Regions from separate parts of the Pseudomonas sp. B21-040 genome, predicted to be linked through region 1. Evidence: predicted binding sites of a transcription regulator. Region 1 holds the regulator's gene; the other holds the start of a gene.
What was found. The regulator FliA, encoded in region 1, starts transcription of late flagellar genes. The targets are predictions, from matches to a motif close to CTAAAGTTTNNNNNNNNNNNGCCGNTAA.

Region 2: a site for FliA is predicted at 3,207-3,234, ahead of LOY55_RS24000 (methyl-accepting chemotaxis protein). Genes of this name have one in related genera too.

What each region holds. Positions count from the first base shown of each region.
Region 1 covers NZ_CP087176.1:1,722,179-1,727,890, reverse strand. The annotation lists gene LOY55_RS07770 (chemotaxis protein CheA) at 1-1,153, opposite strand, end outside; gene LOY55_RS07765 (protein phosphatase CheZ) at 1,209-1,997, opposite strand; gene LOY55_RS07760 (chemotaxis response regulator CheY) at 2,020-2,391, opposite strand; gene fliA (RNA polymerase sigma factor FliA) at 2,559-3,299, opposite strand; gene fleN (flagellar synthesis regulator FleN) at 3,296-4,126, opposite strand; gene flhF (flagellar biosynthesis protein FlhF) at 4,243-5,577, opposite strand; gene flhA (flagellar biosynthesis protein FlhA) at 5,589-5,712, opposite strand, start outside.
Region 2 covers NZ_CP087176.1:5,220,460-5,226,171, reverse strand. The annotation lists gene purU (formyltetrahydrofolate deformylase) at 1-737, shown strand, start outside; gene LOY55_RS24005 (hypothetical protein) at 824-1,000, shown strand; gene LOY55_RS24000 (methyl-accepting chemotaxis protein) at 1,174-3,063, opposite strand; gene LOY55_RS23995 (helicase HerA-like domain-containing protein) at 3,249-4,736, shown strand; gene LOY55_RS23990 (DUF721 domain-containing protein) at 4,844-5,299, opposite strand; gene secA (preprotein translocase subunit SecA) at 5,607-5,712, shown strand, end outside.

The sequences.
Region 1 (5,712 bases):
GCACCAATTCGCCCACCATGTTCATGATTTCGTCGAGGCGAGCGGTATCGACCCGCACGGTGGTCTCGGCTTCGCTGGCCGGTTTTTCCGGTGGCGGCGCGGCTGGAGCACGGACCGGGGCCGGTGCAGCAGTGGCGGCTGGTTTCGGTGTTTCAGCTTTCGGTTCAGGCGCCTTGGCGATCGGGGCCGGTGCGGCAGCCTTGGCGACGGGTGCCGCGACATTCGATACAGCAGAACCTGTGCCGACTTCGCTGAACTTGCCTTTACCGTGCAATTCGTCGAGCAGCGATTCGAACTCGTGATCGGAGATCAGATCACCACCCGCCGCCGCTGCAGTTGGCGCAGCAGGAACTGGCACAGAAGCAATGGCCGACTCCAGCGCATCCACCGCAAAGTTGCCTTTGCCGTGCAACTGGTCGAGCAGTGCTTCAAATTCGTCGTCGGTAATGTCGGAGCTATCGCCTGCCGCTTTCGGGGCGGCTGGTGCAGCTGGCGCGGCGGCCACGGCATCGACAGCGAACTGGCCTTTACCGTGCAGTTGATCGAGCAAGGACTCGAACTCGGCATCGGTGATTTCGTCGCTCGCAGCGGCATCGCTGGAAGGCGTTGGTGCAGGTGCAGCCGCCGGAGCCTCAGCTTGAGCCTTGACGGCATTGAGCGAGTCCAGCAGTTGTTCGAATTCGTTATCGGTGATGTCGCCCGATTCGGCTTCAGCGGCAGGCGCTTCAAACACTTCAGCGACCGGTGCAGCTTCATCAGCCGTTTGCGGCTCGGCCAGTCGGGCCAGAGCTGCCAGCAATTCAGGTGTGGCAGCCGTGATCGGGCTGCGCTCGCGGACTTCGCTGAACATGCTGTTCACCGCGTCCAGCGCTTCGAGCACCACGTCCATCAGTTCTGAATCAACGCGACGCTCACCCTTGCGCAGGATGTCGAACACGTTCTCGGCGATATGGCAGCACTCCACCAGCTCGTTGAGCTGGAGGAAGCCGGCGCCCCCTTTTACAGTGTGAAAACCGCGAAAAATTGCATTGAGCAAGTCCGCATCATCCGGTCGGCTCTCAAGCTCGACCAGCTGTTCGGACAGTTGCTCTAGAATCTCGCCGGCCTCAACCAGGAAATCCTGAAGGATCTCTTCATCGGCGCCGAAGCTCATGTATGGGGTGCTCCTAACAGGTTTAAAAACCTAAAAAACCTAGAATGCTAAAACTCTAAAATCCCAGGCTGGATAGCAAATCGTCCACATCGTCCTGACCGGACACAACGTCTTCTCTTTTATCGGCATGAATCTGCGGACCTTCACCCTGAGAGAGATGTTTTTGCGGATCTTTTTCAGCCAGCATCGATTCACGGTCATGTTCGATACCCGCAAAGCGGTCTACCTGGCTGGCCATGAGTACGAGCTTGAGCAAATTGCTTTCAACTTCGGTGACCAATTGGGTCACACGCTTGATGACCTGACCGGTGAGGTCCTGGTAATCCTGAGCCAGCAGGATGTCGTTGAGGTTGCTCGACACCATGCGGTTGTCTTCGATACTGCGAGTCAGAAAACCGTCGACCCGACGGGCCAGTTCACGAAACTCTTCAGCCCCGACTTCACGACGCATGAACCGGCTCCAGTCGGTGCTCAACGCCTGGGCTTCATCGCTCAGGTTGTTGACCAGCGGCGTGGCGCTTTCCACCAGGTCCATGGTGCGGTTGGCCGCGGCCTCGGTGAGCTTGACCACATACCCCAGGCGCTCGGTGGCGTCCGTGATCTGTGACACTTCCTCGGCTTGCGGCATGTTCGGGTCAATCTGGAAGTTGACGATCGCGCTGTGCAGCTCGCGAGTGAGCTTGCCCACTTCCTGATACAGGCCGCGGTCACGGGTCTGATTGAGCTCATGGATCAGTTGCACAGCCTCGCCGAACCTGCCTTTTTCAAGGCTGGCGACCAGTTCGACGGCGTGTTTTTTCAGGGTCGATTCAAAATCGCCCAGTGAAGATTCTTTATGCTCCATAGCTCCCCCGTGGCGCAGTGGATCAACCGATGCGTTCGAAAATCTTCTCGATTTTTTCTTTCAACGCCTGGGCCGTGAAGGGTTTGACCACGTAGCCGTTTACACCGGCCTGGGCTGCTTCAATGATCTGCTCGCGCTTGGCTTCAGCGGTCACCATCAGCACCGGCAGGTGCTTGAGCTTTTCATCGGCGCGCACGTGACGCAGCAAGTCGATACCGGTCATGCCAGGCATGTTCCAGTCCGTTACCAGAAAGTCGATGCTCCCGCTGTTGAGAACCGGAATGGCAGTAGTGCCATCGTCGGCCTCGACCGTGTTGGTGAACCCAAGGTCACGCAACAGGTTTTTTATGATCCGCCGCATCGTTGAGAAGTCATCAACGATGAGGATTTTCATGTTCTTGTCCAATTCGACCTCCAAGCAGTCTTAAACGCGCCCAGCACCTGGACGCGCCATTTCAATCAATCCGGCAATGCATTCGATGACTGTCTGGAGCACAACAGATCGCAACCGGTGCCGTTCAAAACCGCACCAGCCACGTTCGCAGTGTCCCCACACTGCCTTCAGCGCGCTCGCCACTCCCCCAAACGCCCCCGCAAGCGGGCCGCGCACTGGCTGTGTAACTGGCTGACCCGCGATTCGCTGACCCCCAGGACCTCACCGATTTCCTTGAGATTCAACTCTTCGTCGTAGTACAGCGCCAACACCAGTCGCTCGCGCTCCGGCAAATTGGCAATCGCGTCCGCCAGCGCCGCCTGGAAGCGTTCATCTTCCAGATCGCGTGACGGTTCGAGATGAGCACTCGCGCCATCCTCGTGCAGCCCTTCGTGTTCGCCGTCTTGCAACAGATCGTCGAAACTGAATAGGCGGCTGCCCAGGGTGTCGTTCAAAATCCCGTAATAATCGTCGAGACTCAATTGGAGTTCGGCCGCAACCTCGTGATCTTTAGCGTCACGGCCGGTTTTAGCTTCAATAGAGCGAATTGCGTCACTGACCATGCGGGTATTTCGGTGGACCGAGCGTGGCGCCCAGTCCCCCTTGCGCACTTCATCGAGCATTGCGCCGCGGATTCGTATGCCCGCGTACGTCTCGAAACTCGCGCCTTTGCTGGCGTCGTATTTGGTCGATACTTCCAGCAGGCCGATCATCCCGGCCTGAATCAAATCTTCAACCTGCACACTGGCTGGCAGACGCGCCAGCAAATGGTAAGCAATGCGTTTGACCAGTGGCGCGTAACGCTCGATCAGCTCGTACTGCGCGTCACGCGCCGACTTCTTGTAGAGGTTGTAGCCACTGGCTGTCATAGGACGGGTCCTGCGGTCTGTTGCACGAGGCGCTCGACGAAAAACTCCAGGTGCCCACGCGGGTTGGCAGGCAACGGCCACGTATCGACCTTCTGAGCGATGGCCTTGAACGCCAGGGCACACTTGGAACGCGGGAAGGCTTCGTACACGGCGCGCTGTTTCTGCACGGCCTTGCGCACGCTTTCGTCGTAAGGCACCGCGCCGACGTATTGCAGGGCGACGTCGAGGAAGCGATCGGTGACTTTGGTCAACTTGGCGAACAGGTTGCGACCTTCTTGCGGGCTCTGGGCCATGTTGGCCAGGACACGGAAGCGGTTCATGCCGTAATCGCGGTTGAGCAATTTGATCAGCGCGTAGGCGTCAGTGATCGAGGTGGGCTCATCGCAGACCACCAGCAATACTTCCTGGGCCGCGCGAACAAAACTGACTACCGAGTCACCAATACCTGCAGCGGTGTCGATGACCAGTACGTCGAGGTTGTCGCCAATATCACTGAACGCCTGGATCAGGCCGGCGTGTTGCGCCGGGCTCAAGTGAACCATGCTCTGTGTACCGGACGCCGCCGGAACGATTCGAATACCGCCCGGCCCTTGCAACAGAACGTCGCGCAGCTCGCAGCGGCCTTCGATCACGTCGGCCAGGGTACGTTTGGGTGTCAGTCCCAGCAGGACGTCAACGTTCGCCAGGCCCAGGTCAGCGTCCAACAGCATGACGCGACGGCCGAGCTCAGCCAGGGCCAGCGACAAATTCACTGACACGTTAGTCTTGCCGACGCCACCCTTGCCGCCGGTCACCGCGATCACCTGTACGGGATGCATGCTGCCCATGTTATTTCTTTACCTTGTCTTGCATAGACGGAGGCCACATTACTGGCTGCGCGTTCGCAATTGGAACAATGCATGGCAGACCATCGATGTAGGTACAAAAACTGTTCATTACTACCTTAGCCAACCTGCTTGGTCGGGCTGTGGTAAATATCAGCGAACATGTCAGCCATGGCTTCTTCGCTGGGTTCTTCCTGCATTTGTACGCTGACGGCACGGCTGACCAATTGATGACGACGCGGCAGATGCAAATCATCCGGAATCCGCGGACCGTCAGTCAGGTAGGCCACCGGTAACTCATGACTGATCGCCAGGCTTAACACCTCGCCCAGACTTGCCGTTTCATCCAGTTTAGTCAGGATGCAGCCAGCGAGCCCGCAGCGCTTGTAACTGTGATAAGCGGCTGTTAGAACCTGTTTCTGGCTGGTGGTTGCCAATACCAGATAATTTTTTGATTTGATGCCACGTCCGGCCAGGCTTTCAAGCTGCATGCGCAGTGCCGGATCGCTGGCCTGAAGGCCCGCGGTATCGATCAGCACGACGCGTTTGCGCAGCAGCGGCTCCAGTGCCTGAACCAGGGACTGGCCCGGATCGACGTGGGTTACCGACACATTGAGGATACGCCCCAACGTCTTGAGTTGTTCCTGGGCACCGATGCGGAAGCTGTCCATGCTCACCAGCGCGATGTTCTGCGCGCCGTACTTAAGCACGTAACGGGCCGCGAGTTTGGCCAGCGTGGTGGTCTTGCCCATGCCGGCAGGACCGACCATGGCAATCACACCGCCCTCTTCCAGTGGTTCGACTTCCGGCGTGGCAATCATCCGCGCCAGGTGCGCCAGCAACATGCGCCAGGCCTGACGGGGCTCATCGATGTCGGGAACCATCGCCAGCAAATCGCGGGACAACGGGCCGGACAAGCCGATGCGTTGCAGGCGACGCCACAGATTGGCCTGGGCCGGACGGCTGCCTTGCAGTTGATTCCAGGCCAGCGAGCCGAGCTGCACTTCCATCAGTTCGCGCAGGCTGTTGAGTTCGAAACGCATCGAGTCGAACGCACGCGGATCCACGCCGCCCGCGGCAGGTGCCGGTGCTGGCGCAGCGCGACGCGGCTCGGCGTAGGTCGGCTCGATCAGCGGCTCGGCGGCGGTCAGCGGCAGACCGGCGAACAGCTGGCGATTGGTGGTCTTGTCGCCGTCAGTTTCGCCATCGCCACGCAGGCTCAGTTCGGCCTGGGCGGTGACGATCCGCGACTGGGTCTTGCGCAGCTCATCCTCGAGTTCCATGTTCGGAACACGCGGGGCCAGCGCCGACAACTTGTAATCCAGGGCAGCCGTCAGCTCGACACCACCGGCGATCCGGCGATTGCCAATAATGGCTGCATCGGCGCCCAGCTCATCACGAACCAGTTTCATGGCCTGACGCATATCGGCGGCGAAAAAACGCTTAACTTGCATAAACCACTACCTCAGCCGTTGGGCCCTACTGTCGCAACGATGGTCACTTGCTTGTTGTCAGGGATTTCCTGATAAGCCAACACATGCAAACCCGGGACTGCCAGTCGGCCAAATCGCGACAACATTGCGCGAACC
Region 2 (5,712 bases), 3.3 Mb from region 1:
CGGACAATCTCAGTGGCTGGTTCTTCATGCGTCACGAAATTCGTGCCGATTCGCTGCCATTCGGTATCGAAGCCTTTCGCGAAGCGTTTGCACCGATTGCCGAAGAGTTCTCGATGAACTGGCGCATCACCGATACCGCGCAGAAGAAGCGTGTGGTGTTGATGGCCAGCCGTGAGTCCCACTGCCTGGCCGACTTGTTGCACCGCTGGCACAGTGACGAACTGGATTGCGAAATCTCCTGTGTGATTTCCAACCACGATGACTTGCGCAGCATGGTCGAGTGGCACGGCATTCCGTATTACCACGTCCCGGTCAATCCGCAGGATAAGCAACCAGCCTTCACTGAAGTTTCGCGCCTGGTCAAACAGCACGACGCCGAAGTGGTGGTACTTGCCCGTTACATGCAGATCCTGCCGCCCGAGTTGTGCAGCGAATATGCCCATAAAGTGATCAACATTCATCACAGCTTCCTGCCGTCGTTCGTGGGGGCCAAGCCGTATCACCAGGCCTCCATGCGCGGTGTGAAGTTGATCGGCGCGACGTGCCACTACGTGACGGAAGAGTTGGACGCCGGGCCGATCATCGAGCAGGACGTCGTGCGTGTCAGCCACAGTGACAGCATTGAAGACATGGTGCGTTTCGGCCGTGACGTCGAGAAGATGGTGTTGGCCCGTGGGCTGCGTTATCACCTGGAAGACCGGGTGTTAGTACACGGCAACAAAACCGTAGTGTTCTGACTGTCATACAACACGGTTGAAATTCGAAGGGCCTGGGCGTTCAATCGCTTCAGGCCCTTCGCCGTTTCTACACTGAGGTTTTGACCATGGCCGATCCACTCGACAAAGCCACTTCCAAGGCACCAGCGACATTAGGCGAGGGATGCTTGAGTCGCTACGATCCGGAGGACATGAGCCCCGAAGATGGTACGGAGTTTCCCGGCGCCGCCGAGTTGTGGGAACAGTTGCAGCAAGAGCCCGATGACACGCCTAAGCCTGCTTGAACTTCAGCAACTTCATCGATCCTGCAGGACATTTCGCCATTGGCCGAGGCGGAGGGGGACGCGACAGCGAGGATTGGTAGTGTCTTGAGACCGCTCTCGCGGGCAAGCCTTCTCTCCCAGGTTCACGCAAAACCCCGGGAATGGGCTTGCCCGCGAAGGGGCCGGTTCAGACACTAGATACGGAAACTGCCTACCAACTGCTTGAGTCGCGCTGCCTGCTGCTCAAGGTCGGAGCACGCCCGCAATGTCGATTGCAGGTTTTCCACACCTTCCTGATTGAGGGTGTTGATCTCGGTAATGTCGACGTTGATCGACTCCACCACCGCGGTCTGTTCTTCAGTCGCCGTCGCCACCGACTGGTTCATCCCGTCGATTTCTCCGATGCGCAAGGTCACGCTGTTCAAGCGCTCGCCCGCCAGGTTGGCGATTTCCACGCTGTCCTGACTGTGGCGCTGGCTGTCGCTCATGGTACTGACGGACTCACGGGCGCCGACTTGCAGTTCCTCGATCATGGTCTGCACCTGCTGTGCCGACTCCTGAGTGCGGTGTGCGAGGTTGCGCACTTCGTCGGCCACCACCGCAAAACCACGTCCGGCTTCACCGGCACGGGCCGCTTCGATGGCCGCGTTCAGTGCCAACAAGTTGGTTTGTTGGGAGATGCTGGTGATCACTTCGAGAATTTGCCCGATGTTCACGGTTTTGCTGTTTAGCGATTCGATATTGGTGCTCGAAGCGCTGAGCATGCTCGACAGTTGATTCATCGCTTTGATGCTGCGATCCACCACTTGCTGGCCGTCTTCGGCCAGGCTGCGGGCATCACTGGCCTGGCTCGACGCTTGAGCGGCGTTACGAGCGATTTCCTGGGCGGCGGCACCGAGCTGATTGATCGCTGCGGCCACGCTGCTGGTGCGCGAGGCTTGTTGGTCGGAGTTGAACATCGACGAGTTCGACGCGGCGACCACACGCAGGGCCACTTCGTTGACCTGGCCGGTGGCCGAGGACACTTCACGGATCGAACCGTGGATACGCTCCACGAAACGGTTGAACGCCGTGCCGAGAACGCCAAATTCGTCGTTGTTTTCAATGGTCAGGCGCTTGGTCAGGTCGCCTTCACCGTCGGCAATGTCGGCCATCGCGCGGGTCATGACGTGCAACGGCTGGATCAGGATGCGGATCAGCATGCCCAGCAACGCGATGATGATGGCCACGGCGATGACGGTCGCTACGACCGCCGAGGCGCGGAATTCGCTGAGCATTGCGTAGGCTTTGTCTTTATCCACCGACAGACCGATGTACCAGTTCACCGAGGACAGGCCTTTGATCGGGGTGAACGTGACGATGCGGGTCTTGCCGTCAACGTCGACTTCACTTAAGTCGTTGCTGATGCGCGGGGTGTTTTTCGGAAACGCCTCGCTCAGGGACTTCATCACCAGGGCTTTGTCCGGGTGAACCAGGATCTTGCCGTCGGCGCTGACCAGGAAGGCATAACCCATGCCGTTGAAGTCCAGCGCGTTGAGGCTGTCGGCGATCACTTGCAAGCTCAGGTCACCGCCGACCACACCGATGTTTTGACCGTCTTTGAGCACACTGTTGACGATGGAAATGACCAATTGGCCAGACGCGAGATCGATGTACGGTTCGGTCAGTGCCGAGCCGCTGGCGCTTTGGGCACTCTTGTACCAAGGGCGAGCGCGAGGGTCATAGCCATCCGGCATTTTGCTGTCTGGGCGGATGATGAAGGTGCCATCCTTGTTGCCCAGATAGGCGCCCATGAAGGTTGACGTCACCGCCTTCTGTTCAAGAAGCTTGGAGACGTTGCCGGTGTCAGCGTTCAATGCGACGTTTTGTGACAGGTTTTCGATCAACAGGCTACGGCCCGCCAGCCAGGTATGGATATTGTTGGCCGTCACGCTGCCCATTTCTTGCAGGTAGTTGTCGAGATTGCTGCGTATTGCATTGCGCTGCAGATAGTCGTTGTACAGAGTAAACGAAGCGAAGGCTGCAATTACGACGAGGGCGGCGGCAAGCAAGATTTTATGGCTGAAGCGCAGGTTTTTGTTCATGGCTTGGGGTTCCGCTAAGGTCTTAATGTCCTGAGCGTGCTTTTATAAAGGCACGCAAAATGGGCAGTGTTGAAAATAAGCTGATATTTCCGTCCTCTCCTTAGGGAATTACCGACGCTAATTTCTGTGTAGTCTCGGTTTTTGTATCGGCCGTGCCGGCTCAAAGATTAACCATGGGTGACAAAATGCCTGACTCATTGCAACTCGTTCTCGGCGCTGACCTTGCCGGCGAGCCCATCGCCCAGGCCATGCGTCTGGCGAACCGCCACGGTCTGGTCGCAGGCGCTACCGGGACGGGTAAAACCGTCACGTTGCAGCGCATGGCCGAAGCCTTCAGCGATGCCGGGGTGGCGGTGTTTGCCGCCGACATCAAGGGCGACTTGTGCGGTCTCGGCGCCGCCGGCAACCCGCAAGGCAAGATCGCCGAACGCATTGCCGGGATGCCGTGGCTGAACCACAAGCCCCAGGCGTATCCGGTGACCCTGTGGGACATTCATGGCCAGTCCGGTCATCCATTGCGCACAACCTTGAGTGAAATGGGCCCGTTGTTGCTCGGCAGCCTGCTGGAACTGACCGACAGTCAACAGTCGGCGCTGTATGCGGCGTTCAAGGTGGCGGATCGCGAAGGGCTATTGCTGCTCGATCTCAAGGATCTGAAGGCGCTGCTCAATCACCTGCGCGACCACCCCGAATTGCTCGGGGATGACGCTGCGTTGATGACCACCGGCTCAAGTCAGGCGCTGCTGCGGCGTCTGGCGACCCTGGAGCAACAAGGCGCCGAAGCGCTGTTTGGCGAGCCGGCGCTGCAACTCGAAGACATCCTGCAGCCAACCGCTGACGGTCGCGGGCGCATTCATTTGCTGGATGCCAGTCGCCTGGTGCACGAAGCACCGAAGGTTTATGCGACCTTCCTGCTCTGGTTGCTGGCTGAATTGTTCGAACAATTGCCGGAGCGCGGCGATGCGGACAAACCGCTGCTGGCGCTGTTTTTCGACGAGGCACATTTGCTGTTCGCGGGCACGCCCAAGGCGTTGCAGGACCGCTTGGAACAAGTGGTGCGACTGATTCGCTCGAAAGGCGTGGGGGTGTATTTCGTCACCCAGTCGCCGGGCGACTTACCGGATGACGTGCTGGCGCAGTTGGGTTTGCGCGTTCAGCACGGCTTGCGCGCGTTCACGGCCAAGGAACAGAAATCCTTGCGCGCCGTGGCCGAGGGTTTTCGGCCGAACCCGGCGTTCGATACCTTGTCGGTTTTGACCGAGTTGGGGATTGGCGAGGCGCTGGTCGGCACGCTGGCCGATAAAGGCACGCCGGAGATGGTCCAGCGTGTATTGATCGCGCCACCGCAATCGAGGATCGGGCCCTTGAGCGAGGCGGAGCGTGCGGCGCTGGTGGCCGGTTCGCCGTTGCAGGGCCGTTATGACAAACCGATCGACCGTGAGTCGGCTTATGAAGTGCTGATGGGGCGCAAGGGGTTGGCCCCCGATCCCGATGCGACGCCGGCCAAGCCAGCACCCGAAGAGCCAAGCTTCACTGACCAGGCCGGGGAATTTCTGGGTACGGCAGCCGGGCAGGCGTTGAAGTCGGCCATGCGACAGGCGGCTAACCAGTTAGGCCGACAATTGGTGCGTGGGCTGATGGGCTCGCTGCTCGGCGGCAAAAAAAGCCGCTGAACCCTGTAGGGGCATGGCGTGCCCGCGATGAACGATAACGCGGAGTATCTGTTGCACTGCGGCGCGCCCATCGCGGGCAAGCCATGCGCCTACAGAAATCGGTGATCTCAGGTTTTGGGCTTGGCGTGGGCCGCCAGGCGTTCCAGGGCGGCCCGCAGATTCGGATCGCTGATGCTCTCGGCCGTGGCCTGAATGGTCGCGCCCGCGTTGGGCGACAAACTGATGGTGTGGCCAGCAGCCCCTTGTTGCACGGTTGGCGGCTGCACCTTGAACAGAATCCGCGTCAAACTGGCGAATTCATCAAACATTTGCAGTTGGCGATGCAGGCGCTTTTGCTGATAACGCAAGCGCGTTGCCCAATGACCATCGGTAATGATCAGCAGCAAACTGCCTTCGCGCCACGACGCCACATGGCAATGTTCACGGGCGGCAGGCTGCAATTGGCTTTCGAGCAGACGTTGTAAATGACCCAGGCGTTGAGCCTGGCTGAAAATGGCTTTCAGCGGCTTGGCTTCGCGAAGCAGAACGGCGGGTGCTCTGGCCGTGAGAGGGCGAAATGCCATGATCAGACACCTGAAGTAACAGAGCCGCTATGGTAGCAGAAAGCATCACGTGCACCCGACCCATTGCTTTGCGCTCGCTTTACCCATTAAATCAACAAGTAACTTCTGCAGTGAATGGCTTGAAGTTCAGCAAAAAGCCCTTATTTTAAGTGAGCCCCGTTACAACGCAGTGCATGCATCGTGGAATAACGCCACTTTCCTCACCATCGTTTCCGGGTAGAATGCTCGTTCGCATGCGGCCATGAGGGCTGCACGGGCGACTCTCGGGGCCGCCCTCCATCCCTTTAGTGTGGAAGATCCTGCCGATATGTTTGCGCCTTTGTTAAAGAAACTTTTTGGAAGCAAGAACGAGCGTGAAGTCAAACGCATGCTCAAGACGGTGCAATTCGTCAATGCCTTCGAAGAGCAAATGG